Linked DNA regions of Halococcoides cellulosivorans. The protein of the gene in region 2 binds, or shares a complex with, the protein of the main gene of each other region. Links are inferred from orthologs where the notes say so. Each region holds a gene or a part of one and is shown on either strand. Other genes may lie near its edges. The genes, in order: HARCEL1_RS03355, HARCEL1_RS10770, HARCEL1_RS09255, HARCEL1_RS03385 and HARCEL1_RS09260.

Evidence for each region.
Region 1: HARCEL1_RS10770 (region 2) and HARCEL1_RS03355 share a complex: the UniProt entries of both Methanocaldococcus jannaschii proteins name them as parts of the RNA polymerase complex. The link is inferred for Halococcoides cellulosivorans from one-to-one orthologs.
Region 3: HARCEL1_RS10770 (region 2) and HARCEL1_RS09255 share a complex: the UniProt entries of both Methanocaldococcus jannaschii proteins name them as parts of the RNA polymerase complex. The link is inferred for Halococcoides cellulosivorans from one-to-one orthologs.
Region 4: HARCEL1_RS10770 (region 2) and HARCEL1_RS03385 share a complex: the UniProt entries of both Methanocaldococcus jannaschii proteins name them as parts of the RNA polymerase complex. The link is inferred for Halococcoides cellulosivorans from one-to-one orthologs.
Region 5: HARCEL1_RS10770 (region 2) and HARCEL1_RS09260 share a complex: the UniProt entries of both Methanocaldococcus jannaschii proteins name them as parts of the RNA polymerase complex. The link is inferred for Halococcoides cellulosivorans from one-to-one orthologs.

Annotation. Positions count from the first base shown.
Region 1 is NZ_CP028858.1:694,329-700,595, reverse strand. What follows is about bases 1-2,735. They hold HARCEL1_RS03355 (DNA-directed RNA polymerase subunit D), read right to left. Parts: upstream 1,873-2,735; coding sequence 1,129-1,872; downstream 1-1,128. Other genes in these bases: HARCEL1_RS03345 (30S ribosomal protein S4), read right to left, coding at 2,257-2,735; HARCEL1_RS03350 (30S ribosomal protein S11), read right to left, coding at 1,874-2,254; HARCEL1_RS03365 (50S ribosomal protein L18e), read right to left, coding at 565-915; HARCEL1_RS03370 (50S ribosomal protein L13), read right to left, coding at 131-568; HARCEL1_RS03375 (30S ribosomal protein S9), read right to left, coding at 1-137. Also shown: more of HARCEL1_RS03345, read right to left, coding at 2,736-2,766; HARCEL1_RS03340 (30S ribosomal protein S13), read right to left, coding at 2,763-3,287; HARCEL1_RS03330 (OBG GTPase family GTP-binding protein), read left to right, coding at 3,810-4,922; HARCEL1_RS13715 (hypothetical protein), read left to right, coding at 4,989-5,720; HARCEL1_RS13935 (TGS domain-containing protein), read left to right, coding at 5,638-5,880. UniProt on the Methanocaldococcus jannaschii protein: DNA-dependent RNA polymerase (RNAP) catalyzes the transcription of DNA into RNA using the four ribonucleoside triphosphates as substrates.
Region 2 is NZ_CP028858.1:2,165,936-2,172,404, reverse strand. What follows is about bases 1,864-4,800. They hold HARCEL1_RS10770 (DNA-directed RNA polymerase), read right to left. Parts: upstream 3,653-4,800; coding sequence 3,074-3,652; downstream 1,864-3,073. Other genes in these bases: HARCEL1_RS10755 (winged helix-turn-helix domain-containing protein), read left to right, coding at 4,792-4,800; HARCEL1_RS10760 (cupredoxin domain-containing protein), read right to left, coding at 4,095-4,622; HARCEL1_RS10765 (PIN domain-containing protein), read right to left, coding at 3,654-4,037; spt4 (transcription elongation factor subunit Spt4), read right to left, coding at 2,878-3,081; HARCEL1_RS10780 (GTP-dependent dephospho-CoA kinase family protein), read right to left, coding at 2,282-2,875. In the rest of the region: HARCEL1_RS10790 (UvrD-helicase domain-containing protein), read right to left, coding at 2-1,837; more of HARCEL1_RS10755, read left to right, coding at 4,801-5,136; HARCEL1_RS10750 (hypothetical protein), read left to right, coding at 5,271-5,573; HARCEL1_RS10745 (translation initiation factor IF-2 subunit gamma), read right to left, coding at 5,646-6,469. UniProt on the Methanocaldococcus jannaschii protein: DNA-dependent RNA polymerase (RNAP) catalyzes the transcription of DNA into RNA using the four ribonucleoside triphosphates as substrates.
Region 3 is NZ_CP028858.1:1,866,017-1,872,395, reverse strand. Bases 1-2,847 are described here. They hold HARCEL1_RS09255 (DNA-directed RNA polymerase subunit H), read right to left. Parts: upstream 1,615-2,847; coding sequence 1,387-1,614; downstream 1-1,386. Other genes in these bases: HARCEL1_RS09235 (DNA topoisomerase I), read right to left, coding at 2,803-2,847; HARCEL1_RS09240 (hypothetical protein), read left to right, coding at 2,363-2,788; HARCEL1_RS09260 (DNA-directed RNA polymerase subunit B''), read right to left, coding at 1-1,385. Also shown: more of HARCEL1_RS09235, read right to left, coding at 2,848-5,298; HARCEL1_RS09230 (redox-regulated ATPase YchF), read left to right, coding at 5,493-6,379. UniProt on the Methanocaldococcus jannaschii protein: DNA-dependent RNA polymerase (RNAP) catalyzes the transcription of DNA into RNA using the four ribonucleoside triphosphates as substrates.
Region 4 is NZ_CP028858.1:699,669-704,139, reverse strand. What follows is about bases 1,489-4,471. They hold HARCEL1_RS03385 (DNA-directed RNA polymerase subunit K), read right to left. Parts: upstream 3,077-4,471; coding sequence 2,900-3,076; downstream 1,489-2,899. Other genes in these bases: HARCEL1_RS03365 (50S ribosomal protein L18e), read right to left, coding at 4,109-4,459; HARCEL1_RS03370 (50S ribosomal protein L13), read right to left, coding at 3,675-4,112; HARCEL1_RS03375 (30S ribosomal protein S9), read right to left, coding at 3,283-3,681; HARCEL1_RS03380 (DNA-directed RNA polymerase subunit N), read right to left, coding at 3,076-3,270; eno (phosphopyruvate hydratase), read right to left, coding at 1,678-2,883. In the rest of the region: HARCEL1_RS03405 (DUF4260 domain-containing protein), read right to left, coding at 1-72; HARCEL1_RS03400 (hypothetical protein), read right to left, coding at 157-783; more of rpsB, read right to left, coding at 852-1,488. UniProt on the Methanocaldococcus jannaschii protein: DNA-dependent RNA polymerase (RNAP) catalyzes the transcription of DNA into RNA using the four ribonucleoside triphosphates as substrates.
Region 5 is NZ_CP028858.1:1,870,424-1,873,290, reverse strand. It holds HARCEL1_RS09260 (DNA-directed RNA polymerase subunit B''), read right to left. Parts: upstream 2,281-2,867; coding sequence 721-2,280; downstream 1-720. Other genes in the region: HARCEL1_RS09255 (DNA-directed RNA polymerase subunit H), read right to left, coding at 2,282-2,509; HARCEL1_RS09265 (DNA-directed RNA polymerase subunit A'), read right to left, coding at 1-608. UniProt on the Methanocaldococcus jannaschii protein: DNA-dependent RNA polymerase (RNAP) catalyzes the transcription of DNA into RNA using the four ribonucleoside triphosphates as substrates. The Rpo2 subunit (Rpo2N and Rpo2C in this organism) is implicated in DNA promoter recognition and in nucleotide binding.

The DNA.
Region 1 (6,267 bases), 1.5 Mb from region 2 along the record:
TCGAGCATCTTGAGTTTCGCCAGCTCCGGGTCGACCAGTTCGACCGGGCGGGAACCGATACGGACGCGGCCGTCACCCTCGGAGACGGTCGCGCGGGCGACGGCGGTCTTCTTCTTGCCTGAGGTGTTCGTTACCATGTCACGGAGCCTCCAATGCGTTCGCTGACCTCGCCCAGCTGGACGAACCGGATGTTCGAGAGCCGATCCAGCGAGGTGTCCTCCAGAACCGTCCCGGAGTCGTCGTAGGGGTTGCCCACGTACACCCGGACGTTCTCCAGAGCGGTCCGACCGCGAGGCTTCTTGTGGGGCAACATTCCCCGGATCGATCGCTTGAACAGCGCGTCCGGTCGCTTGACCGAGCGCGGCCCCCGATCGGAGCCGATCTCGACACGGGTCCGGAAGGTCTCGACGATGTCCTCGTCGTCACCCGTGATGACGGCGTCTTCGGCGTTGACGACGGCGATCCGTTCGCCGTCGAGCGCGCGTTCGGCGACCGTGCTGGCGACCCGCCCGAGGATGCAGTCCTTGGCGTCGATCACCGCGTCGGCCTCGAAGGTGTTGGCGTTCATCGGATCACCCGGACGTTCGAGCCCTCGGGGTTGCGGATGAGGGCTTCTTCGAGCGAGAGCGTCTCGCCGGACTGTTCGATCTTCGTCTCAGCCGTCCCGGAGAAGTCCACTGCGGCGACGCGAACCTCCGTCTGGAGTGCGCCAGCCCCGAGGACCTTGCCCGGCACCACGACGGTCTCGTCGTCCTGGGCGTAGCGGTCGATCCGCCCCAGGTTGACTTCGGCGTGTGTGCGCCGGGGTTTCTCGAGTCGGTCTGCGACCGTGCCCCAGACGTCCCCGCCGGACCGCCGGGCGGCCGCCTTCAGGTCGGCGATGAGACTGTGGAGTCTCGAATTAGTATTACTCATAACGTCCCTCCTGAAAAGTGCAGGGAGCAGGATTTGAACCTGCGGACCCCTACGGGACAGCGCCCTGAACGCTGCGCCGTTGGCCTGACTTGGCTATCCCTGCGCGCATCGATTGGTTTCCGATCGACCCACATACCCCTTTCGGTCGGGACGGACGCGACGCTCGCACCGTCTCGGGCAGCGCCGGTCGTCTCGGGGGTGTGGTGAGTCATCTTACAGTTGGACTGCGTCGTTCAATTGGTCCGCGCGATTCCCCAGAGATTCGACGGCGTCGAGCACCAGGCGTTCCGCCGAGAACGACTCGTCGGTCTCGACGTGGAACACGAACGCGTTCTCGATGTCCTCGACGTGGACTGCTTTGTCCGGGTACAGTTCGGTCAGGTCGTGATCGAACTCCTCGGTCGGGATCAACTCGCCGTCGTCCTCGACGACGCCGCGCACGATCTGGCGTTCGTCGTCGGCGTAGGCCTCCCGGTCGCCCTCGACGACGACACGCTGGAGGTGTCGATAGCCGACCGCGACGCCACCCTGGTGTTTGGCGTGGGTCCGCCCGGAGTCGAGCACCGCCTCGGCTTCGAGTTCGATCCGCTGGTCTTCTTTGAGGTCGATGACCGGAATCTCGTCGTTGGCCGGCACGATCGCCTCGTCCGTCGAGACCAGATCGCCCGAGTAGGCCGTCGCCGGCCCGGAGACGTCCAGAGAGAGCGTGACGGTGTCACCCTCGACGTAGCCCGACTCGGGGGTCGTCAGCGGGACCAGCCCCAGACGGAGGCCGATCTGCTCGTCGAACATCACGCTGGTGTTCTCGATGACGCGGATCGTGTCCACGCTGAACGTGGGCACGTCCGCGACCATCGCGCGGCGGATGCCGTTCGCGAACGCGGGCGTGATGCCCCGGACGAGAAACCGGGCGCGATCGTGGTCGTGCTCGATGAACGTGACGTCGTACTCGGCCATGCTAGAACCCGCTCGATTTCGGACTGCGCGTCCCGTCGTGCGGGATCGGGGTCACGTCTTCGATTCGACCGATCTCCAGGCCCGCACGGGCGAGTGCCCGGATCGTGGCCTGCGCGCCCGGACCCGGGTTCGTCTGCTCGTTCCCACCGGGGCCGCGGACACGGACGTGGACGCCGTCGATGCCCTGCGCGAGGACGTTCTCGGCGACTTCCTCGGCCATCTGCATCGCGGCATACGGCGAGGCCTCGTCGCGGTTCTGCTTGACGACGGTCCCACCGGAGGACTTCGCCAGCGTCTCCGAGCCCGTGAGGTCAGTCACAGTCATGATGGTGTTGTTGAACGATGCGTGTACGTGAGCGACCGCCCATCGTGAGTCGGACATGATCAGGCTTCCTCCGCACGTTCGGGGTGGAGTTCGTCCGCGAGCGGACTGTGCTCGTCGAACGAAACGAGAGTCTGCTCCGCGACGGCGACCTTCCGGGAGGGACGCGTCTGGCGTTGGCCCTCGATCGTCACGTGACCGTGGGTGACGAACTGTCGGGCCTGATCGATCGTGTTCGCCAGGCCCTTCCGGTAGGCGACCGTCTGGAGGCGGCGTTCGAGCACGTCCGTCACTTCGAGCGAGAGGACGTCGTCGAGACTGTCCTGCTCGTCGAGGATGCCCAGCCGCTTCAACCGGCTGAGGAACTCCTCGGCCTCGCGTTCGTCGGCCGACCGGCCGAGAAGCTTTCGGGCCTCGCGGCGGTAGCCACGCAGTTCGGACTGGGCGCGCCAGAGCTCCTGTTTGTTCTTCAGCCCGTACTCACCGACGAGACGGCTCTCGTCTGCGATGCGTTCACCCTGGAACGGGTGGTTCGGCGTCTCGTAGAAGGCGGTGTTGGATCCGAGGCTCATTCGTCATCCTCCTCTGCGGCTTCCATCTCGGCCTGTTCTTCCTTGATGGCCTCGACGTTGACGCCGATCGTCCCTTCGGACCGGCCCGTCGATTTGGTGCGCTGGCCACGAACCTTCTGGCCGCGCTTGTGGCGAACGCCCTTGTAGGAGTCGATCATCTTCATCCGGTTGACGTCCTGTCGTCGGGTGAGTTCGAGGTCGTTGCCGATCTCGTGAGTCGTCTCACCGGAGAAGAAGTCGTTCTGGTGGTTGGCCATCCACTCGGGGACGTGGTCAGCGAAGTTCTCGACGTGATCGACGATCGACTCGATCGTGTCGTCTTCGAGCCGGCCGAGCGTCTCGCGTCGGTCGATGCCGACCTCGTCGGCGATGAGTCGAGCGGCCCGACGGCCGATGCCGTCCATGTCCGAAAGGGCACGCTCGACGGATTTCGTCCCGTCGAGGTCTGTCTGTTCGATCCGGACGAAGTAGCGAAGATCCTCGTCCTCGCTCTCGTCCGCGTCTGGGTTGTCTGCACTCATGTGTGGGTGTGGTGAACCGTCGTGGCGGGGATTCGAACCCCGGAGGCTTCACGCCACATGGTTAGCAACCATGCGCCTTGGGCCGCTTGGCTACCACGACGCGCTGTCTGGTACTGACGCCCGCTGTGGGACTCGGGAGCCGGTCTCCCTGCACGATGCGTGACTGTCTGTTCGCGTCCCCTCACTTAAGGCCACCGAACGACGGGCACGGCGTCACGGGCTGACGGGGTCCTGAAAAGGGGCAGACCTCCGATGGCTCGGTAGCTCGATGTTCAAACGTTTTCTATCCCAGCCCGCATAGGGATATTTACGACGTTGAAAGAATCGCCGGACGACGATTCACGAGACCTCCGAGCCCGAGTTCGTCGGATTATCGAAGAGGATCGTGAGCTGTTCGACGAACTCGACGAGTAGAGCCGCCTCTTTTCGTGTCCGATCGGTATTTCGGGAGTCCACGTGAGCCCACACCCGGACCGGCCCCGAAGAACACGTTTTTGATCGGGACCGACGGAGAGCCTGACGATGGGGCTCGAGGAGGAGATCCGGGAACTCGAAGAGGAGATCGCCAGCACGCCCTACAACAAGTCCACCGAGGCGCACATCGGCCGGCTCAAGGCCAAACTCGCGGAAAAGAAAGAGAAGCTCGAAGTCCAGCAGTCGGGGTCCGGCGGCGGTCCCGGATACGCCGTCGAGAAGACCGGCGACGCGACGGTCGCGCTCGTGGGCTTTCCCAGCGTCGGGAAGTCCACGCTGATCAACGCCCTCACGAACGCCGACAGCGAGGTCGGCTCGTATGAGTTCACGACGCTGTCGGTCAACCCCGGCATGCTCCAGTATCGCGGCGCGAACATCCAGTTGCTCGACGTGCCGGGCCTGATCGAGGGCGCGGCCGACGGCCGCGGCGGCGGGACCCAGGTGCTCTCGGTCGTCCGGACCGCGGATCTCGTCTTGTTCGTGCTCTCGGCGTTCGAGATCGAACAGTACGAGCGCCTGCGCGACGAACTGTATGCGAACAAGGTTCGGCTGGACACCGAGCCCCCGCGGGTGTCGATTCGAGTCAAACAGCAGGGCGGCATCGAGGTGAACGCGACCGTCGATCTGGAGCTCGACGAGGAGACGATCAAGAGCGTCGTCCGCGAGCACGGCTACGTCAACGCGGTCCTCACGATCGGTGAGCAGATTACCGTCGACGAACTCATCGACGGCCTGATGGACAACCGTGAGTACCTCCCCTCGCTGGTCTCGGTCAACAAAGCCGACCTCCTCGAACCGGGGCTGATCGAAGGCGTCGAGGCGGATCTGCGCGAGGTGGGTGTCGATCCCGAGGAGGCGATTTTCATCTCGGCGACCGACGAACGCGGTCTCGACGGGCTGACCGATCGGATCTGGGAGGAACTCGGCCTGATCCGGATCTACATGGACAAGCCCGGTCGCGGGGTCGACTACGACGAACCGCTGATTCTCCGCGCGGGCGACACCGTCGAAGACGCCTGCGAGAAACTCGGCGGGCGGTTCGAAGACGGGTTCCAGTTCGGGCGCGTCCGCGGCGAGAGCGCCCAGCATGAGGACCAGCAGGTCGGGCCCGACCACGAACTCCGCGACGAAGACGTCCTCCGGATCGTCACCGATCGGTGAGCCCGGGCGTCAGGCTGACGAGCAACCGTCAGCATTATGTCGGCGCTCAGAACAATACGTGGTGAGATGTTTCTGTATCTCGGAATCGTGGCCGTCGCCACCGGCCTCGCCGCGGTCTATCTCGCAGGGCGAGAGCTGCGCCGTGGGCACCGCGAGTATCGGCGCCGCCGCCGGATCGAGGCAACGACCCCGGTGCCGCCGTCGGCGGTCTCGCCCGGCGAGGAAGCGACCGTCGTCGGGACGCTCGACGCCCCAGACCCGCTGGACATCCCGATCGGGATCGGCGACTGCGTCGCCGTCTTCCTGGACGTCTATCTCGGCCCGAGCGACAACGCGGTCCCGTACTCGAACGAGACCCTCGTGACCCCCTTTACCGTCGAGGGCGAATCGACGTCGGTCGCGGTCGATCCGGAGGCGATCGACGTCCTCACGACGAGCGATCACACCGACCGGTATCGGAGTTCCCTGCTGTTCGACGACACCCCCGAGGACCTCCCGGCAGACGTACGCGCGTTCGTGGCCGAGGAGTGGCTCCCGGAACCGGAGGGCTCAGGCGTCGTCAGATACGAACAGCGGTACGTGCCGGCAGGCACGACCGGCTGTGTCCACGGGACCGTCGAACGGCGAGACGGAGACCTCGTCGTCGGCGGCCCGGACGCGTTCGTCGTCGACGCGACCCCGGAAACGTTTCTCGACCGTCGACCGTCGCTCCTCCGTGGCCCAATCGCGCGAGCCGGAATCTATCTCGGCCTCGCACTCGGGTCGATCGTCGTCGGCATCGTGTTCGCGGCGTTGTGACCGCACGAGCGACGCGTGTGCGAAACTCAGCGGCCGCTTCGAGGACGGGTTCCAGTTCGGCCGCGTCCGGGGCGAGAGCGCCCAGCACGAGGACCAGCAGGTCGGCCCCGACCACGAACTCCGCGACGAGGACGTGCTTCGAATCGTCACCGATCGGTGAGGGAACCGACTCAGTGCAATCACTCAGTCAGCAGCCGATGCGGGCGCTTATCGGCTAAGTCGTTCCTGAACATCCGCCGTCGAAAGGGTTCCACTTTCCGCGAAGAAGTCCTGGACACCAGGTTCCTCGGCCCCACTCGGTCCGAGCGTGAACGCTGGCTCTCTGAGGCGAGTTTCGAGCAACTCTAGCAGCGCCCCCACCTCGATCAAGCGAACTTCCTGCACGTCCGTCCGAGTTTCAGTCGACGGACCGTATTTGGTCACCCAATCAGCCATTATATTCAAAAATATATTACTTTAATGCAATATACGCCTCCCAGAATGCCTTTCGAAAAAGCTCAAATCCGCCGAAGGCGTCGATACAACCAATAACTGCAGCAAACGACTG
Region 2 (6,469 bases):
CTCAGTGCGTCGGCGCGACGCGCTCGCTCTCGTCGATCAGCGTCTGGGGGTCTTCCTCGGTCGGCCCGTTCGTCAACAACACGTCGATCGGCAGCGTCGGCGCGCCGTCGACGAGATTTTCGAGGATGACCAGGCGCTCGCGGGCGCGTGACATCCCGACGTAGAACACGCGTCGCTCGTTGTCGGTGAGCGTCGGGACGGGCGAGGTGGTCTTGGTGAACTCCTCGACGCCCTCGACGTCGATGTTCTCCTGGCGGACGGTCGCGGCCATCTGCTCGACGACCTTCTCGGTGAGGTCGGTCGCGAGCAGGACGTGATCGGCCTCACGACCCTTTGCGGAGTGGATCGTCCCGACGCGGACGCGGTTCGGATCCATCCCCTGATAGTCGCCAGCGAAGTACGCCTCGATCGAGGACTCCTGGAAACTCGTGACCTTCCGGAGCATGTCCGCCGCGGCGCTCGGATCGGGTGCGAACGGGACGTGCTCGTCGATCAGATCCGGATCGATCGGAATCTCGGTCAGATCGTCCGTCTCGGCGGCATCGGTCAGTTCGTCGATGGCGTCGAACAGGTCGTCACGCTCGCCCGTCCCAAACGCCGAGTCTGCGAACATATCGGCCAGGCGGCGGGCCTGCAGCGCGGTGAGTTCCTCGCCCGAATCGAGGTTTTCGATCCCGCGGACGTACTGAGTGAGCCGATCGGTCCACATCCGCTGATCGGTCAACACGCTAAAGGGGATCCCCTCGTCGATGAACTCGTCCATGAACTGAAACATCTGATAGCGCGCCCGAAAGAGGAGCATGATCGACCCGTCGGTCTCCTCGACGGTCCCCCGGACGTTCCGGACGACTTCGAGCATCGAGGGCCGGCGCACGGCCTCGACGGTGCCGCCCTCTTTGCGCGGGTCGAGGTCCTTGTCCTGGCGTTTGTCGATGTGTTCGACCTCGCGGTTGACGACGTCGAGGATCTTCGAGGGCAACCGATAGGAGTTGGGGAGGACGACGTCCTCGTCGACCGGTTCGTCGAGCAAGAGATCGGGGTCGGCGCCTTGCCAGGCGTAGACCACCTGGTCGTCGTCACCGGCGATCAGGACGGTGTCGACGTACGGTTTCCACTCCTGGTAGACCTGATGTTGCAGCGTCGTGATGTCCTGGAACTCGTCGATCACCAGGTAATCGACCGAGGGGACCAGCGAGCGCTGGGCGACCCGTTCGAGCATGTCTGCGAAGCCCACGATGCCGTTGTCACCCTTGTAGGTGCGCCAGGCCCGGATCGCCTCGGGGACGTCCACGCGGTCGTCGTCGCTGGGCCAGGTCGGGGTGTACTTGTTGCCGGTCTGGGCGTTGTCGTCGATCTCCGGCGGGAGACGCACTTCGTCGTCGTTCCACTGGAAGGGGACGTCGTACCAGTCCGCGACGTCGCGACCGGTCCGCTGGAGCCACTGGCTGGTGGCGATGATCTTGTTGCCCATCGTCGTCGACCGGGCGGTGCGATGTCGGGAACTGTCGTTTTCGTCTTCGTAGTCGATCCCGAACTCGTCACAGAAGGCCTCCTTGGCGGACTCGTCGACGACGTCGGCACTCGACAGATCGAGCAGTTCGTACGCTTTCGCGTGCATCGTACAGACGTTGCCCTGGAGGTGCCGAGGCGTCGTGTCCAACCGCTCGGCCAGGCGTTCGCGAATCTCCGCCGCGGCCGCCCGGGTATACGAGACGACCAGTATGTCTCGAACGTCGACGTCACCGTCGAGGATCTCTTCGACCCGGTCGAGCAGTGCCGTCGTCTTCCCGCTCCCCGGCCCCCCGAACAGTCGCGTCACGTGCGTTCCGTCGGTCATTGCACATCTAGACGCGCTCCAGTCCTATAAACGACGTGACTTCTGGCTCCAGACGGCCGACTAGCGGTACAGCGAGACGTAGAGCGCCGCGAACCCGACCGCGAACGGAACCATCCGCGTCGTGTGGAAAAACACCTGGAGGAGTTCGGATCCGCCGGCCGACGTCCCGATCTGGGTGACGACGTTCCCCAGCGCGACGCCCATACTGAGGAAGGCAAAGCCGATGAAGGCGTACTGGAGACGCTCACTGCCCGAATCGCGGTAGGCCTGGAAGCTGATGACCGTGATGCCCAGCGAGAGTCCGAACACGACGAACTGCATGACGATCAAGACGCCACGGGCGACGAGCACGGCGAAGTCCATTCTGTCCGGATCCGTTCGACCCCCCGGGTATTAATCCTTGAGTATTGCTCTCACGGCGTGGCGCCGCCCGTGACACCGATCTCAGGCCGCGTTCGTGTCGAGTCGGTCGAGCAGGCGCTCGGACTCGCCGTCCATCCGACCGATCAACTCGCGGACGGTCGATCGCGTCGCCGTCGAGACGGGGGCAGCGACCATGCCGACGTCTGGCTGGCCGTACACGACCGTCCAGTCCGACGGCGCGAGCGCGACGACGGGCAGGGTCGCGAGGTCCTCTTCGCCGTCGACACGGACGAGCACGCGTTGCTCGGGGACGGTCAGGCCCACCTCGATCGCTTCGAGCAGCGCCGTCGTGATCGTGCCCGCGGGGTTCGCGGTCTCGATGCGCTGATCGAACCACGCGTCGGGCCCACCCTGGTCCGGACGGACCGACTCCAGGACCGTCTCCTCGACGGCCGACCGCTCGGTGCGTTCGTCGACGAGCGCGAGCGCGGGTGAGTGACCCGCCTCCAGGAGGTGGTAGGTGACGATGTCGCCCACCGCGGCGATCGGGCCGTCGACGTCGGCCAGCAGTGCCGCCGCGTCCTCGTAGACCGGGCCGAGCGCCTCGCGCAGGTCGTCCCGAAGCTGATCCGGGACACTCACGAGCACGTCGGAGCGATCGTCGGGCGCGGACACGGTTAGCGGACCTTCAGCGCGTACTTTCCGGGCTCGGTGACCTCCATCTCGGTGGCGATCTCGCTGTCCTCGGGGTGGCCGATCACGACGTAGCCCGCCCAGTCTTCGGTCAGCGAGTTCGACCCACACGCCATGCAGGCGTCGCCCTCGGTGATTTCGGCGTCCTGGACGCGGTGACACTCCCGGCAGACGAGTCGCTTAGCCATCGGCCTCACCCGTCTGTGCCTGGCGGGCCTCGTACTCGCTGTCGAGCCAGCCGAGTTTGCCCAGGCCGACCTGTTTGGCCGTCAGGCCGATCTTCGAGTCCCGCGGGTTGCGCTCGTCGATCGATTTGGTGACGATCCGTGTGCGCACCGAATCGCCGACGCCGAGGGCCTTGTCGTCCTCGCGTGAGGCCAACCGCTGATTCTCGCCGTCGTAGGCGAGGTATTCGTCGGCGATCTGTGAGACGTGCAGGAGGCCGTCGACCGGGCCGAGGCCGACGAACGCGCCGAATTCGACGACTTCGACGACCTCGCCGTCGACGACTTCCTGCATGTGGGGGTCGAACGTGATCGCGTCGAACTCGGCGGTATAATAGACGCCGGGCTGGTTGGGCACGACCGCGCCCGTGCCGATGTCGTGGACGTCGATCACCGAGACGACCGATCCGACCTCTTCGTCGAGGCGTCCTTCGAGTTTGTCCCGCAGCAGCTTCGTGATGAGCTCCGGAGTCACGTCGTCGAGGTGTTCGGGGGGCACCTCGACGGTATCCCGGAGTCTGACGCGTTTGTACATGTTATGGTCGAGTGAGCGTGAGTTTGTGCTGGCCCCTTGAACTAACTACCGGAACGCCCGCGTCGAGCAACACCCGCCGCAACGCGGCGTCGTTGGTGACGACGTGGGTGACGCCGGGCTCGTGAGCGAGGTCGACGACGGCCTGATCGCCCGATTCGGCGGGCGTCTCGCGGATCGTACACCGCTCGGCCAGGTCGAGGCCGACGCCGGCGGCCGTCGCGGCCTCGCCACTGCCCGCGGCGAGTCGTTCCAGTTCCGCGTGGACGGCCGCGGGGACGACGTAGTCGGGATTCCCGAGCAGGCGGTCGCACTCGTCGAAGACGCGGACGCCGACCTCGACGGGCGCCATGAGGGCGTTCGCGTCGAGGACGACTGTGGGGGGCATCCGACGGACGGTCGCCGTCGAGCCAGTTGACCGTTTCGGATCGACCGGGCTGTCGCGTCAGTGATCGTGATCGCTCTCGCCCTCCGTGGCCTCGTGATTCAAAGATTCGATCTTCGTCCGCGCACCCTCTGGGAGGGCGGACTGCGGGGCAGCCAGCCCCGGGCCGTCGCTCGATTCCCCGACGACGATCGACCCGAGCATCCCGCCGGCCTCGTGGGGTCGACAGAAGTAGTCGTAGACGCCCGTGATTTCGAAGGTCTTCGTGAACTCCGCGCCCTCCTCCGCGATGGTGGTGCTGTCCCAGGCCGCCGCAGCCTCGGGAATTCGGTCCGGGCGATCGTTGGCCGACGCGTACGCCGTCGCGGTGTGGACGCCGCTCTCCAGCGTCCAGGTGACCGTCTCGCCGGGTTCGATCCGGAGGACGTGCGGGTGAAAGTGGTGGCCGTCGCCGTTGCTGACCATCTCGACGGTGCTGCCGTCCGGGCCCGCTCCGCCGTCGCCGGACGAACAGCCGGCGAGTCCGAGGACGGCGAGGCCGCCGGTGCTCGCGAGATACTGCCGTCGCGTCACTGCTGTCGCGTCCATCGGTCACCTCCATGCGGCCCACGCACGACCGAGGCGTGGTGGACCGTGTCGTGTGTCACGCTCACAGGAGCAGGGCACGCAGTCACGACAAGTGAGGCACACGCAACCGGCAACTCTCGGCCGGGGGCTGGCGAACGCTTAACCGCTCGACGCCGATACAGTCGGTCCTGTGACCTTCGAGGCCGACACCGTCCTGGACCTGCTTGGCGATCCGGTCGTTCGAGAGATTCTGGTCGTCGCGGGGCGATCGCCAGCCTCGGTGCGGACCCTCGAAACCGAGTGTGGCGTCGCGAAATCGACGATCTACCGCCGCGTCTCGGAGATGGTCGAGGCGGAGATGCTCGTCGAGCACACGCATATCGACCCGGACGGGAACCACCACCAGGTGTACGAAACCGTGATCGACCGACTGGAACTCGACGTCGAAGCGGACGGGCTCGACCTCCGGAATATCGACCGTGGCGACCCCAGCGACCGGGTCGACGAACTCTGGGACGACGTCGGTGAGGACTGATCAGCCGCCGGTGCCGACGCGGCACTCGATCGCGATCCTCGCGCGCTCGCCCACGGCGACCGGGCGGACGGCACCGACGCGGCGCTCGACGCAGATCGACGAGCAGCCCCGTCGACGTGACGAGAAGGACCAAGGTGGCGTGGGTCGTCGTCTCGGCCATGCGTCGGCTCACGGATCGGCCGGAGGGAGGCCATCGCATTCGCGGTCGCCTCTACGCGGCGTGTTTCGTCGTGCTAACAGTACCGTTCGTCGTGGCGGGTGCCCGCTCGATCGCAGGGGGGTCGACGACGGTTACGGTGCTCGGGAGTCTCGCAGTGCCCGTCTTCGCGGTGGGCGTCTACGGGCTCATCAATCCGCGCGTTCTGGGCGTCCAGCACGAGGAGGGTGCGCTCGTCGCGATCGCTCTCCTCGCAGTCGTGTACGCCGTCGTCCTGTGAAACCGGGCCGGGTCGAGCGACGTGACTGCCTGGGTGGGACGACCGGGCGTGCGCCCGAAGGAAGGTGGTCTTTCAGCCGTCGAGCGTGCCGATGCCGATCAACCGCCAGCGCGACCCGACGCGGCGGTTGATCGCGATCTTCGCGCCCTCTCGGGCGGCGACCGGGCGCTTGAGCGCGACCTCGGCCTCGCCGCCGCGCGCGCTCGTGACCGATCCGACCGTCGTCGCCGTGCGCACCGTCAACATCAGCGGTTCGCCCGTCGAGACCTCGTCGACGTCACCGTCTGCGCCGACGACGCGATCGAGCAGGTCGATCTTCATCGTGAATTTGTCCCGCACGGGCGGGAGCGTCCCCGGCGGGCCGGCGACCTGGCCCGCGAGTGCGTCGCCTTTGGTGAGCGACGGGTCGAGGCCGGTGCCCGCGCCGAGCAGCCCACCCGGACGGACCGAGTCGACGGGGTCGCCACCGGCCTGGAGCGACCGGAGCGTCGTCGTGATCGACTCGTAGGTCGTCTGCCCGCCGGACTCGACCTCGCGGCCGGGCACGAGTTCGATCTCGTCGTCGACGGTGAGTTCGCCGCTGAGCAGGGTGCCGCCGACGACGCCGCCCGTCAACTGATCGGGCGTCGCACCCGGACGATTGATGTCGAAACTCCGGGCGACGAGCAACTCGGCGTCGGCGTCGGAATCGCGCTCGGGCGTGGGGATCTCTTCTTCGATCGCCTCGATCAGCAGGTCGGTGTTGACCTCCTGTTGGGCGCTGATCGGGACGATCGGAGCGTCCTCCGCGACGGTCCCCGCGATGAACTCCTGGATCTGCTCGTAGTGCTCTGCGGCGCGCTCGCGGTCGACGAGGTCGATCTTGTTCTGTGCGACGACGACGTTCTCGATGCCGA
Region 3 (6,379 bases), 300 kb from region 2 along the record:
CGACCCCACTGCGTGGCGTGGAGGTCGCGGGCCTCGAAGTGTGGCTGTGACCGGCTGAGCGGCGAGCGCAGTCGGCGGAGGTGGCTGAGTACACCCATGAAGTCCGTCCGGTCGACGAGCTGAGAGACTCCGGATCGACCGCCGACCCAGTTGCCCGTCGCGAGCGGGTGTTCGAGCCGTTCGGTCAGGACGTCCGAGCGAACGACCGTCGAGACCGAGAGGTTGCGATTCCGCATGTTCGCCCGTTCGAGCTGGTATTTCACGTCGCGGGCGAGCTTGTTTAGCGCGGTCCGGAACAGGTCGCGCATCAGATCGCCAGAGACCTTCAGGCGCTTGTTGGCGTAGTGGTCTTTGTCGTCGGAATCCCGTCGATTGAGTGCGAGTTCGAAACACGCCTCGGCCATCCGGCAGAGATAGAACGCCTTGTTGATCCGGACCTCCTCGTCGTCGACGCCCTCTTCGTGGAGGTGGGGCAGGAGATACCGGTCGATGACGTAGTTCGCGCGTTTGAGCTGGTAGTTTTTGCCCTGCCCGGCGGCGACGCGCTGCCCGAGCGTCTCGATGGCCTCCTCGGTGGAGTGGACGTCGGCGGCCTCCAGGTTTTCGAGCATGAACTTCACGATCTCGGGGTCGTCGCTCACGCGGTGGACGATCTCCTCGTCGCTTTCGAGGCCGAGCGCGCGCACGAGCGTGACGAAATCGACACTCCCCGAGACCGAGGGGAACGAAATTTCGAGCAGTCCCTCACGGTTGCGCTCGACCAGGACGAGCGCACGGTACCCCCGCCGCTGGGAGAACGTCTTCGCGACCTGGATCTCGTCACCGTACTTCGTGTCGTACTCCGCGAGGATCTTGTTGGGCGCGAGGTCTTCGCTGGTCATCAGGACGCGCTCGGAGCCGTTGACCAGGAAGTACCCGCCCGGGTCGGCGGGGTCTTCGCCGATGTCGATCAGTTCCTCGCGATTGAACCCCGCGATGTTGCACTTGTTCGACCCGACCATGACGGGCATCTGGCCCACCTTGGTCTCGGTCTGGTCGACGACGCGTTCCTCTTCCTCTTCGCCGCCCTTGACGATCGCCATCTCCATGAACACCGGGGCGGCGTAGGTGATGTTCCGCAGACGGGCCTCCTGGGGGTAGAGCAGTTCCTCGCTCCCGTCGGCCTCTCGCACGCGCGGGGTGACGATGCGTACGTCACCGAGTTCGACCCAGACGGGCTCTTCGCCTTCCTTGTCACCGATGTCGGTGTCGATGGTCGCCTTCTCGTCGACGACCTCCTGCATGCCCCGGTCGAGGAAGCCGTTGAACGACCGGAAGTGATGGTCTGCGAGTCGTTCCCGCGAGAAGTACTCCCGTGAGATCGTGCGGCGGTCGTGTTGATCCATGTTATTCGGTCACGAGTCTGTAGTTGACGGCGGTGTCTGTCGTTCGCGAGTCCCGAATGATGCGGATCACGTCACCGACGTCGGCCTTTTCGGGCAGGGCCGGGTCGTCGGACGCGATCTTCGGCAAGTCGGTCTTTCGGATGTTGTACTCCGCGAGCACGTCCTCGAGGTCGTCGCTGTCGAGGATGCTGTGGTCGGGCACGAGTTCGTGGGCGCTTACATTGACCATGGGTTGGGGGGTCGGAGAATCCGCTTCGAGATACTACAGGCGGGTACCGCCGGCGGCTACTTAACGGTTGTCAAGTCCGTTTCGGCCGGTCAGTGGCGAGCGGTCGCCCGCAGCGGGGGAATTGGCGTGTCGAATCGCCCCACGGGACGCCGACTCACGCCGACCCCGAGAGGGAAGGCTTATGTCTCCGTCCGCGAAGCATGGAATGGAAGCCCGGGTGGTGTAGTGGCCCATCATACGACCCTGTCACGGTCGTGACGCGGGTTCAAATCCCGCCTCGGGCGCTTTCTGTGAGGAACATCGTGGTGAGCGAAGCGACTGCCATTCGATCCCGTCTCTGCGAACGGGGTGATCGATCTGGGTCGGCTTCCGGTCCGTTCCGCTTTGACTGATAAAGACTCCGTGACCCCGGAGCCTGCGTGTGGTCGAGGGCCAGAAGAAAGTCTTAATATGCCGTCCCGGAAAGTGAGGGTGCGAGCCCGGATGGTGTAGTGGCCCATCATACGACCCTGTCACGGTCGTGACGCGGGTTCAAATCCCGCTCCGGGCGTTATTGTAACGGAAGAACGTGACGAGTAGAGCGACCGGTGCGGATTTGAACCCTGGCAGTCGCGCGCAGTGAGCAAGCGAACGAGCACGTCTGCATCCGGTTCAAATCCCGCCTCGGGCGTCTTTTGGGCTGCATTTGGCGACAATTTAATCGATTGGCCGCCGCCATCGCTAAACACTCGGCCGTCGAACCCCCGCTATGGACGCACTCTTGCAGTCCACGTGGGGGATCGATCCCGGAGCGTTCGCGCTCCCGGCGATCGTCTGGCTCGTCCTCGCGGTTACGGCCGTCGCGAACGGGATCTTTCGCGAGACGGTGCTGACCGCACGATACTCCGAGCGACGCGCGCACCGGATCAGCACGGCGATGCTCGTCGCGATCATCCTCACGATCGCTGGGCTCTATTTCGCGTCGTTCGGAGAGGCTCACACGCTGGCCGAACGCCTCGCGATCGGCGTCGGGTGGACGGCCCTCACCGTCGGCTTCGAGTTTCTCGTGGGCCACCTGGAGGACACGCCGGTCGAGGAAACCATCGGTCAATACGACGTGCGCGCGGGCGAGGTCTGGATCGCGGTGCCGCTGACGCTGTTGCTCTCGCCGTTGCTCTTTGGCTGGCTCCTCTAGGGATCGAAAAAGTCTCACACACCGAGTTCGGCCTGCCACTCCCGAACTTGATCGGCGCTGACGCCGCTGACCGCCTCGGCGAGGCCCTCGGCGTCCAGCTCCACGAGGTCGTCCGGCGACTCGACGCCCTCCGACGCGAGTTTGTCGGCGGTCGCCGGCCCGACGCCGTTCAGATCTTCCAACTCGTCGGGGGCCTGCTCGGCCTGGTAGGCCTCGAAATTACAGATCGGACAGCCCAACTCCCACGGATCGTCGTCATCGTCGCTCACGATCGCGATCGCGGGCAAGTCGTGGATCTCACACCGATCCTCGTCGTCGATCGCGATCTCCCCACGGCGGGGCACGGGGACGGAGTACTCACAGTCGGGATAGCGTGTACAGCCGACCAGTCGTGACCCCGAGCGGAGGCGCTTGATCGCGAGTTCGCCGCCGTGGGTCTCGCCACACTCCGGACAGGGCCCGATCACGCGGTCTTCACTCTCGGCGGCGGTCTCGGCGTGACACAATGGACAGCCGTGGACGCGGGTGTCCCGGCCGTCGAGCAGTTTGACGTGGGCGAGGTCGTGATCCGTACACGACTCCTCGATCGTGACTGGCTCGCCCGCATCGGGCAGCGGCAGGGTGAACTCACAGTCGGGATAGCCGTCACAGCCGACGAAATACGAGCCCTGTCGACTCCGGCGGATCAGGAGTGATTCGCCACACTCCGGACACGGGCCGAGTCGGCGGTCGTCTTTGAGCGACGATCGGAGTTCGTCCGCGATCGCCTCCCGAGACTCGTGGAGTGCATCGAACACTTCGTGCAGCATCTCGCGGGACTCGTCGGTGACGGCGTCGAGACTGCTCTCGCCGTCTGCGATCGCGGTCATGTCCCGCTCCAGTTCGGCAGTCATCGCGGCGGTGACGATCGGCTCGGCGTGATCTTCGGCGGCGCTGACGACCGCGCGGGCGAGCGCGGTCGGCACGGGCGGGTCGTTCTCGACGTAGCCCCGGTCGTACAGCTTCTCGATGATGTTGTGCCGGGTCGCCTTCGTCCCGAGGTTCTGGTCGGCCATGCGCTCGATCAGCCGCGACTGGCCGAACCGGCGCGGCGGCTGGGTCTGTTTGGTCTGGAGATCGACCCCTTCGATCGCGACGCGTTGCCCTTCGTCGAGGTCGGGGAGATGGTGCTCGCTCGCCCCCGAATACGGGTAGACCGCGTGATAGCCCTCTTCGAGCAGGCGCTTGCCCGTCGCCTTCAACTGGTGGTCTTCGTCGCCGGTCGCGGTCGCGACGATCCGGAGGTGCTCCCATTCGGCGGGCCCCGCACACGTCGCGAAAAAGCGCCGCACGACGAGTTCGTACAGCTCCCAGGCGTCCTCGCCGATGTCGCCACGATCGGGCAGTTCGCCGGTCGGGTGGATCGGCGGGTGGTCGGTCGACTCGGTGTCGCCACGCGTCGGATCGATCTCCTCGCGGGCGAGCAGGCGCTCGACCGACTCGTCGAACGCCGTCCCCTCGAAATCGGCGATGCGCTCGCGCGCGTCCAGATCGTCGGGATAGACCGTGTTGTCGGTCCGCGGGTAGCTCAGATACCCCTCGGTGTACAGCTCTTCGGCGATCGACATCGCGCGCTGGGCGGAGTAGCCCAGCGATCCCGCCGCCGAAATGAAGGCCGTCGTGTCGAACGGCGCGGGCGGGCGATCGGTGCGGGTGCGCCGGCGGACGGTCGTGATCGCCGCGCTGTCTGCCGTCCGGAGCGCCTCCACGACCTGTGCGGCGCGATCGGCGTCCCAGATCCGCTCGGCCTCGCTGCCCTCGTCGTCGTAGAAGTACTGGGCTTCGAGGGCGGTGCCCTCGACGTCCAGATCGGTGCAGATCTCCCAGTAGTCGTCGGGATCGAACGCCTCGATCTCGCGCTCGCGATCGACCAAGAGCTTGAGCGTCGGGCTCTGGACGCGCCCGACCGAGATGAAATCCTCGCCCAACTGGCCCGCCGCCAGCGAGAGAAACCGCGTCAGCGCCGCGCCCCACACCAGATCGATGATCTGGCGGGCCTCGCCCGCCGCTGCGAGATCGAAATCCAGCGAATCGGGCGTCTCGAACGCCTCGCGGACCTCGCCTTCGGTGATCGAGGAGAAGCGAACGCGCTCGATCGGCGCGTCGGTCACGTCGCGGACGAGGTCGTGGGCCTCCTTCCCGATGAGCTCACCTTCGCGATCGTAGTCGGTCGCGATGACGATGTCGTCGGCGTCACTCGCGAGCGTCTGGAGCGTCCCCACGATGTCCTCGCGGGTCGGGCGAGTCATCACGTCGGTGTCGATCAACTCGACGGGCTCGACGTCGCGCCACTCGCCGTACTCGGGCGGGAAGTCCACCTCGACGACGTGACCCGAGAGCCCGATCACGCTACTGTCGCCCCACGTCCGGACGGGGACGTCGCCGCGGCGCTCGACCGACGCGCGCCCGTCGCTGAGGATCGCAGCGAGGCGCTCGGCGGCGTTGTCTTTCTCGGTGACGATCAGCCGCATACGCACTCACCGGCTGGCACAACCGCAGTCATCGGGCAGGGATACGGCGAGTGGCGTTCTTATCACTTTCGGGCCGTCGAGTCTCGATGGGTGTGGTGGGGAGGAGACGGGAAGTGGTTCGAGCGGGACGGCCTCGACCGGCCCGCATGCCGATCGACCGCAACCGACTTGCGCGCCGCCGCCGACCCCGAACCATGATCACCGTCGCGCTCGCTGGCAAGCCCAACGCCGGCAAGTCGACGTTTTACGAGGCCGCGACTCGCGCCGACGTCGACGTGGGCAACTACCCCTTCACGACGATCGACCCGAACCGCGGTGTCAGCTACGCCCGCACCGACTGCCCCTGTCTCGACCGCGCGGCGCGATGTGACAGTGATAACTGCCGGGACGGCACACGCTACGTCCCGGTCGAACTGCTCGACGTCGCGGGGCTGGTCCCCGGCGCACACGAGGGCCGTGGCCTGGGCAATCAGTTCCTCGACGCACTCACCGACGCCGACGTGATCTTGCACGTCGTCGACGCGTCGGGCGCGACAAATAGCGAGGGCGAACCCGTCGAACCCGGCAGTCACGACCCCGTCGACGACGTCGATTTCGTCGCGGAGGAACTCGATCGCTGGCTCGCGAGCGTCGTCGCAGACAACTGGGAGGGCATCGAGCGCCAGGCGCGATCGCCCGATTTCGACTTCGAGGACGCGCTCACCGAGTTCTGTACGGGCATCGGCGCGACCGCGACCGACGTCGCGCGCATCCTCCGCGGGATGGAGTACGACCCCGACCCCATCGCCTGGACCGACGCCGATCGGCGCGACCTCGCCCGGGAGATCCGCGCACGCACCAAACCGATGGTCGTCGTCGCGAACAAAGCCGACGCCGCCGACCCCGAGACGCTCGATCGGCTCGCCGACGCGGCCGAGCGGGTCGTCCCCGCCAGCGCCGAGAGCGAGCGCGCGCTCCGGCGCGCGGCCGAGGCGGACCTGATCGACTACGACCCCGGCGACGCAACGTTCGACATTCTGGGTGATCCCGCTGCCCAGCAACGCGACGCGCTCGACGAGATCGCTGCGCTGCTCGACGAGTA
Region 4 (4,471 bases), 1.5 Mb from region 2 along the record:
CCAGAGGTACCCGCCGACCGCCAGCGCGAAGACGGCGGCCCCGTCGAGACGAAGGAACGTTCGTGGCTGCATATCCGAGTGACAGACCCGAGCGGCCCTGAAGCTGGCGGCGGGCGGAACGGTGCGTCGAGACGACCGATCGAACCCGGGGTCAGTTCACCCCGACGCCTCGTCGAGCGCGCGCTCCACGCGCTCGCGGTCGATCGGAGTCCCCTCTGGCCCCACCCAGCGGCCCGCGACGACCGGCACCGCGCACGCGGCGACGAGCGCGGCGGGCCCGTCGATCGATCCCTCGATCGTCACGTGCTCGGCGTCGGACTCCGCGGCGACCGCGCGGGCCGCCGCGGCGACCGTCGCGTGATCGACCCCGTCGACCGCCGGCGTCTCCGGGCCGACAGATTCCGGTGGCGGAACGGTGTTCTCCCCCCAGAGGTGGCGCTCGAAGCCGATCGCGTCGGGTGGCGGATCACCGCCGTACCGGACGACCCGACGGGCCGGGTCGGCGTCGAGGGCGTGGCCGGTCGGCGCGAAGGCGACGTCGGCGTCGCCAGGCTCGACGCACACGCGTGCGCCCAGGCTCCAGGCCGCGAGCGTCCCGAGCACGGCAGGCAGCGACGGGCCCACACCGTCGACCACGGCGAGGCGCCCGCCCGCGCGGAGGCCGTGCTGATGGAGGAGGTGGGCACTCTGATGGGCCATCTCAGCGACGCTCGCGGCGTCGAGGTCACGTTCCGGGTCGGCGTAGCCACCCTCTGTCCACGCTATTGGCTCGATGTCGGTCACAGTACCGCCAGGAGAGACAGGCGTTTCAGACTCACGAACCGAGCGACGAGAAGCAAGCCGCCCGAAGTCTACAGGTCGCTCTCGAAGTCGGCCAGCGCGTACGCCGGTTCGGCGCCGCGGCGGTCGAGCGTCTCGTTGGCGAGCAGCCAGTAGACGACCGACAGCGCCTTGCGGCCCTTGTTGTTCGTCGGCACCACGAGATCGACGTTCCCGATGGTGTTGTTGGAGTCACACATCGCGATGACCGGGATGCCGACCGTGATGGCTTCCTTGACGGCCTGAGCGTCACCGATCGGGTCGGTGACGACCACGACGTCCGGCTCGATGTAGCCCTCGTAGTCGGGGTTGGTCAGCGTCCCCGGGATGAATCGGCCGGTCCGGGCGCGGGCCCCGACGGCGTCCGCGAACTTCTCGGCCGGGTAGCGGCCGTACTGCCGCGAGGAGGCCACGAGGATCTGCTCGGGGTCGTAGTTCGCGAGAAAACTCGCGGCCGTGCGGATGCGCTCGTCCGTGCGGCTGACGTCGAGGACGTAGAGGCCGTCGGTCCGGACGCGGTGGATGAACCGCTCCATGTCGTCGGTTTTCTGCTGGGTCCCGATGTGGACCCCCGCGCCGAGGTAGTCCTCGACGGGGATCAGCAGGTCCGCAGCCTCGCCCTCGGGCATGACGTCCTCGGCGGGCTGCGCGGGGGCGTCCGAAGGCGCCGTATCGGCGCCCTCGGTCTCGTCTCCCGCAGGCTCGACGTCATCCTCGTCGGCCGCTTCGGCGGCGGCCTGGGCCTCGGCGGCCTCCTCGACGATTTCGTCCCCGACGGTCTCGTCGGGCGATTCTTCGACGACTGGCGCGTCGTCGGACGATTCCTCGGTCTGGGCTTGCTCCTCGTCGTCGCTCATATCAGGCGGACTCCTCGATGCGGATGAGTTCGTTCAGCTTGGCCGTGCGCTCGCCGGCGACCGTTCCGGTCTTGATGTACGGCGCGGCGGCGCCGACGGCCAGGTGTGCGATCGTCGTGTCTTCGGTCTCACCGGAGCGGTGCGAGACGACCGACTCGATGCCGTTCTCGGCACCGAGTTCGATCGCGTCGACCGCGTCCGAGAGCGTGCCGATCTGGTTGGGCTTGATCAGAATCGAGTTCGACGACCCCAGGTCGATGCCCTCCTGCAGGCGCTCGACGTTCGTCACGTAGAGATCGTCGCCACAGATCAGCGTCTGGTCGCCGACCCGGTCGGTCAGTTCCGCGAACGCCTCGAAGTCGTTCTCGTCGAGGGGGTCCTCGACGTAGGCGAGGTCGTACTCCTCGACCATCTCGACGACGTAGTCGATCTGCTCGTCGGTCGATCGATTCGACTCGCCCTCGTAGACGTACTCGTCGGCGTCGGCGTCGTACATCTCCGCGGCGGCCATGTCGAGGCCGAACGAAATTTCGAAGCCGAACTCCTCGCCGACCTCGTTGGTGGCCTCTTCGAGGACCTCGAAGGCCTCGTCGTCGCCGATCGGCGGGGCCCACGCGCCCTCGTCGCCTTTGTTACAGGGAATGCCTCGCTCTTCGAGGATCGAACTGATCCGGTCGTGAACCTCCGCGTTCGCGAAGATCGCGTCCGTGACGCTCGGTGCGCCGACCGGAGCCGAGAGGAACTCCTGGATGTTGGTCGCTTCCTCGGCGTGTTCGCCACCGCCGACCACGTTGCCCAGCGGCGTGGGGAACTGGTCACCACGGAACGCGCCACCGAGGTGCTGGTACAGCGGGAGGCCGAGTTCGTCGGCCGCGGCCTTCGCGGCGGCCATGCTGATCGCGACCGCGGAGTTCGCACCGATCTCCGAGAAGTTCTCCGTGCCGTCGGCGGCGTGGAGCACACCGTCGACCGCGCGCTGGTCGGCGGCGTACACCTCGCCCTCCAGGCGGGGGACGACGTGGTCGCGGGCCGTCGCGATGGCCTCGCTCGCCGGCAGTTCGATCGCTTCGTGCTCGCCCGTGGAGGCACCGCTCGGGGCCGCACCGCGGCCGAAGCCACCGTTCTCGGTGGTGACTTCCGCTTCGACGGTCGGGTTTCCGCGCGAGTCGAGGATGCGTCGCAGTCGTACGTCGGTGATAAGTGTCATGGATTGAGTGTATTCGCTATTGCTCTCTGTTGATCGTAAACGGGAGGACGCCAGCGTCGTACTCCTCGGCGGCGATGAGGATCGGCTGGGTCTGGTCGGTGTCGATCAGTACCGGTGCCCCGTATGCCACCTGCAGCGCCCGCGCGCCGAGCATACGGGCTTTCTCGTATCTGCTGGTCGTTTGGGGGGGCATTATTGGTAGGGGGCCACGATATCGACGAGGTCCTTATGCGAGACGAGCATGCGCCGACAGCAGTGTCGGTCCACCCCGAGCTCGTCCAGGACGGCTTCGGGATCCTCGTCGCCCTCGCGGGCGCGGTCTTTGAACTCCTCCCACTCGTCGGCGACGACGGTGCCACAGGTGAAACATCGGACCGGTACCATCATGTTCCGATCACCTTAGCGGTAAGATTTTTGGTATCGAGCGCGGGCGCCGGGACCGCCCCACTTCTTGGCCTCGGGCTGGCGCACGTCGTTGACCAGCAGGGTGCGGTCGAACGACATGAAGGCGTCCCGGAGTTCCGCGTCGTTGGTGTGTTCGACGAGGCCGCGCGCGATGGCGGTCCGGGCCGCGTCGGCCTGGCCCATCACGCCACCGCCCTCGACGGTCACCTCGACGTCGACGGCTTCGCGCAGGTCGTCGGCGGCGATGCGGAACGGCTCGAGCATCTTGAGTTTCGCCAGCTCCGGGTCGACCAGTTCGACCGGGCGGGAACCGATACGGACGCGGCCGTCACCCTCGGAGACGGTCGCGCGGGCGACGGCGGTCTTCTTCTTGCCTGAGGTGTTCGTTACCATGTCACGGAGCCTCCAATGCGTTCGCTGACCTCGCCCAGCTGGACGAACCGGATGTTCGAGAGCCGATCCAGCGAGGTGTCCTCCAGAACCGTCCCGGAGTCGTCGTAGGGGTTGCCCACGTACACCCGGACGTTCTCCAGAGCGGTCCGACCGCGAGGCTTCTTGTGGGGCAACATTCCCCGGATCGATCGCTTGAACAGCGCGTCCGGTCGCTTGACCGAGCGCGGCCCCCGATCGGAGCCGATCTCGACACGGGTCCGGAAGGTCTCGACGATGTCCTCGTCGTCACCCGTGATGACGGCGTCTTCGGCGTTGACGACGGCGATCCGTTCGCCGTCGAGCGCGCGTTCGGCGACCGTGCTGGCGACCCGCCCGAGGATGCAGTCCTTGGCGTCGATCACCGCGTCGGCCTCGAAGGTGTTGGCGTTCATCGGATCACCCGGACGTTCGAGCCCTCGGGGTTGCGGATGAGGGCTTCTTCGAGCGAGAGCGTCTCGCCGGACTGTTCGATCTTCGTCTCAGCCGTCCCGGAGAAGTCCACTGCGGCGACGCGAACCTCCGTCTGGAGTGCGCCAGCCCCGAGGACCTTGCCCGGCACCACGACGGTCTCGTCGTCCTGGGCGTAGCGGTCGATCCGCCCCAGGTTGACTTCGGCGTGTGTGCGCCGGGGTTTCTCGAGTCGGTCTGCGACCGTGCCCCAGACGTCCCCGCCGGACCGCCGGGCGGCCGCCTTCAGGTCGGCGATGAGACTGTGGAGTCTCGAATTAGTATTACTCATAACGTCCCTCCT
Region 5 (2,867 bases), 300 kb from region 2 along the record:
TCCTCGGCGAGGTCCTCGGGCGTCGTGCGCTCGCGGTCCTCGCCGCCTTCCATCGCCTCGACGACCCGGTCGGGGTACTCCTCGTGGGGGACGTCGATGACCTCGTAGTAGGTGGTCGGCTTCTCGTGTTTGATGTCGTTCTGGGGCGTGCCACAGAACGGACACCGGTCGCGACTGCGCGCGTCGCGAATCCCGGCTTTCATCACGTCGGTCGGATCGCCGTCGAGGGCTTTCGTGCGCTTCAGATTCTCGCGGTAGTCCTCGCGCTCGTCTTCGGTGAGGCTCAGCCGCGAGCACTCGGGACAGGTGCCCCGGAGCAGGCGTCGGATCAACTTCGCGAACCCGACGTGGATCACCGGTGCGGCGAGTTCGATGTGACCGAAGTGGCCGTTACACGACCCGGAATGCTTGCCGCAGGTCTTACACTCCAGCCCGGGGTCGATGACGCCGAGTCGGGGGTCCATCAGCCCCATGTCGATGGGGAACCCGTCGTCGTCGTAGGTGTCGGCGGTGATGACCTTCGTGGCACTCATGTCGCGATACTCCTCGGGGTCCATCAGCCCGAAGCTGATCGACCCGATTTCCTGGGGGGAATGGCCCGTACTCATGTGTTGGTGTCGTCGGGCGGAGCCCGATTGTGTGGGGACCGTCGGTCCCCGCTGTCGTCGGTCGCCGGTCGGCAATCGATACGGGAGTCGCGTGGCGCGTGCACGCGACCCATCAGTCGTCTGCTGGCATGTCGTCGGTCACGCCGGGGACGCCCTCGACGCCCATCTCCGAGAGAGTCCGCTTGAGCGGCTTCTCGTCCTCGACGTGCTGGGAGAGCTCCATCGCCTGCGCGAAGTTCTTCACCAGCCCACAGTTCGGCCCTTCGGGCGTCTCGGAGGGACAGATCCGACCCCACTGCGTGGCGTGGAGGTCGCGGGCCTCGAAGTGTGGCTGTGACCGGCTGAGCGGCGAGCGCAGTCGGCGGAGGTGGCTGAGTACACCCATGAAGTCCGTCCGGTCGACGAGCTGAGAGACTCCGGATCGACCGCCGACCCAGTTGCCCGTCGCGAGCGGGTGTTCGAGCCGTTCGGTCAGGACGTCCGAGCGAACGACCGTCGAGACCGAGAGGTTGCGATTCCGCATGTTCGCCCGTTCGAGCTGGTATTTCACGTCGCGGGCGAGCTTGTTTAGCGCGGTCCGGAACAGGTCGCGCATCAGATCGCCAGAGACCTTCAGGCGCTTGTTGGCGTAGTGGTCTTTGTCGTCGGAATCCCGTCGATTGAGTGCGAGTTCGAAACACGCCTCGGCCATCCGGCAGAGATAGAACGCCTTGTTGATCCGGACCTCCTCGTCGTCGACGCCCTCTTCGTGGAGGTGGGGCAGGAGATACCGGTCGATGACGTAGTTCGCGCGTTTGAGCTGGTAGTTTTTGCCCTGCCCGGCGGCGACGCGCTGCCCGAGCGTCTCGATGGCCTCCTCGGTGGAGTGGACGTCGGCGGCCTCCAGGTTTTCGAGCATGAACTTCACGATCTCGGGGTCGTCGCTCACGCGGTGGACGATCTCCTCGTCGCTTTCGAGGCCGAGCGCGCGCACGAGCGTGACGAAATCGACACTCCCCGAGACCGAGGGGAACGAAATTTCGAGCAGTCCCTCACGGTTGCGCTCGACCAGGACGAGCGCACGGTACCCCCGCCGCTGGGAGAACGTCTTCGCGACCTGGATCTCGTCACCGTACTTCGTGTCGTACTCCGCGAGGATCTTGTTGGGCGCGAGGTCTTCGCTGGTCATCAGGACGCGCTCGGAGCCGTTGACCAGGAAGTACCCGCCCGGGTCGGCGGGGTCTTCGCCGATGTCGATCAGTTCCTCGCGATTGAACCCCGCGATGTTGCACTTGTTCGACCCGACCATGACGGGCATCTGGCCCACCTTGGTCTCGGTCTGGTCGACGACGCGTTCCTCTTCCTCTTCGCCGCCCTTGACGATCGCCATCTCCATGAACACCGGGGCGGCGTAGGTGATGTTCCGCAGACGGGCCTCCTGGGGGTAGAGCAGTTCCTCGCTCCCGTCGGCCTCTCGCACGCGCGGGGTGACGATGCGTACGTCACCGAGTTCGACCCAGACGGGCTCTTCGCCTTCCTTGTCACCGATGTCGGTGTCGATGGTCGCCTTCTCGTCGACGACCTCCTGCATGCCCCGGTCGAGGAAGCCGTTGAACGACCGGAAGTGATGGTCTGCGAGTCGTTCCCGCGAGAAGTACTCCCGTGAGATCGTGCGGCGGTCGTGTTGATCCATGTTATTCGGTCACGAGTCTGTAGTTGACGGCGGTGTCTGTCGTTCGCGAGTCCCGAATGATGCGGATCACGTCACCGACGTCGGCCTTTTCGGGCAGGGCCGGGTCGTCGGACGCGATCTTCGGCAAGTCGGTCTTTCGGATGTTGTACTCCGCGAGCACGTCCTCGAGGTCGTCGCTGTCGAGGATGCTGTGGTCGGGCACGAGTTCGTGGGCGCTTACATTGACCATGGGTTGGGGGGTCGGAGAATCCGCTTCGAGATACTACAGGCGGGTACCGCCGGCGGCTACTTAACGGTTGTCAAGTCCGTTTCGGCCGGTCAGTGGCGAGCGGTCGCCCGCAGCGGGGGAATTGGCGTGTCGAATCGCCCCACGGGACGCCGACTCACGCCGACCCCGAGAGGGAAGGCTTATGTCTCCGTCCGCGAAGCATGGAATGGAAGCCCGGGTGGTGTAGTGGCCCATCATACGACCCTGTCACGGTCGTGACGCGGGTTCAAATCCCGCCTCGGGCGCTTTCTGTGAGGAACATCGTGGTGAGCGAAGCGACTGCCATTCGATCCCGTCTCTGCGAACGGGGTGATCGATC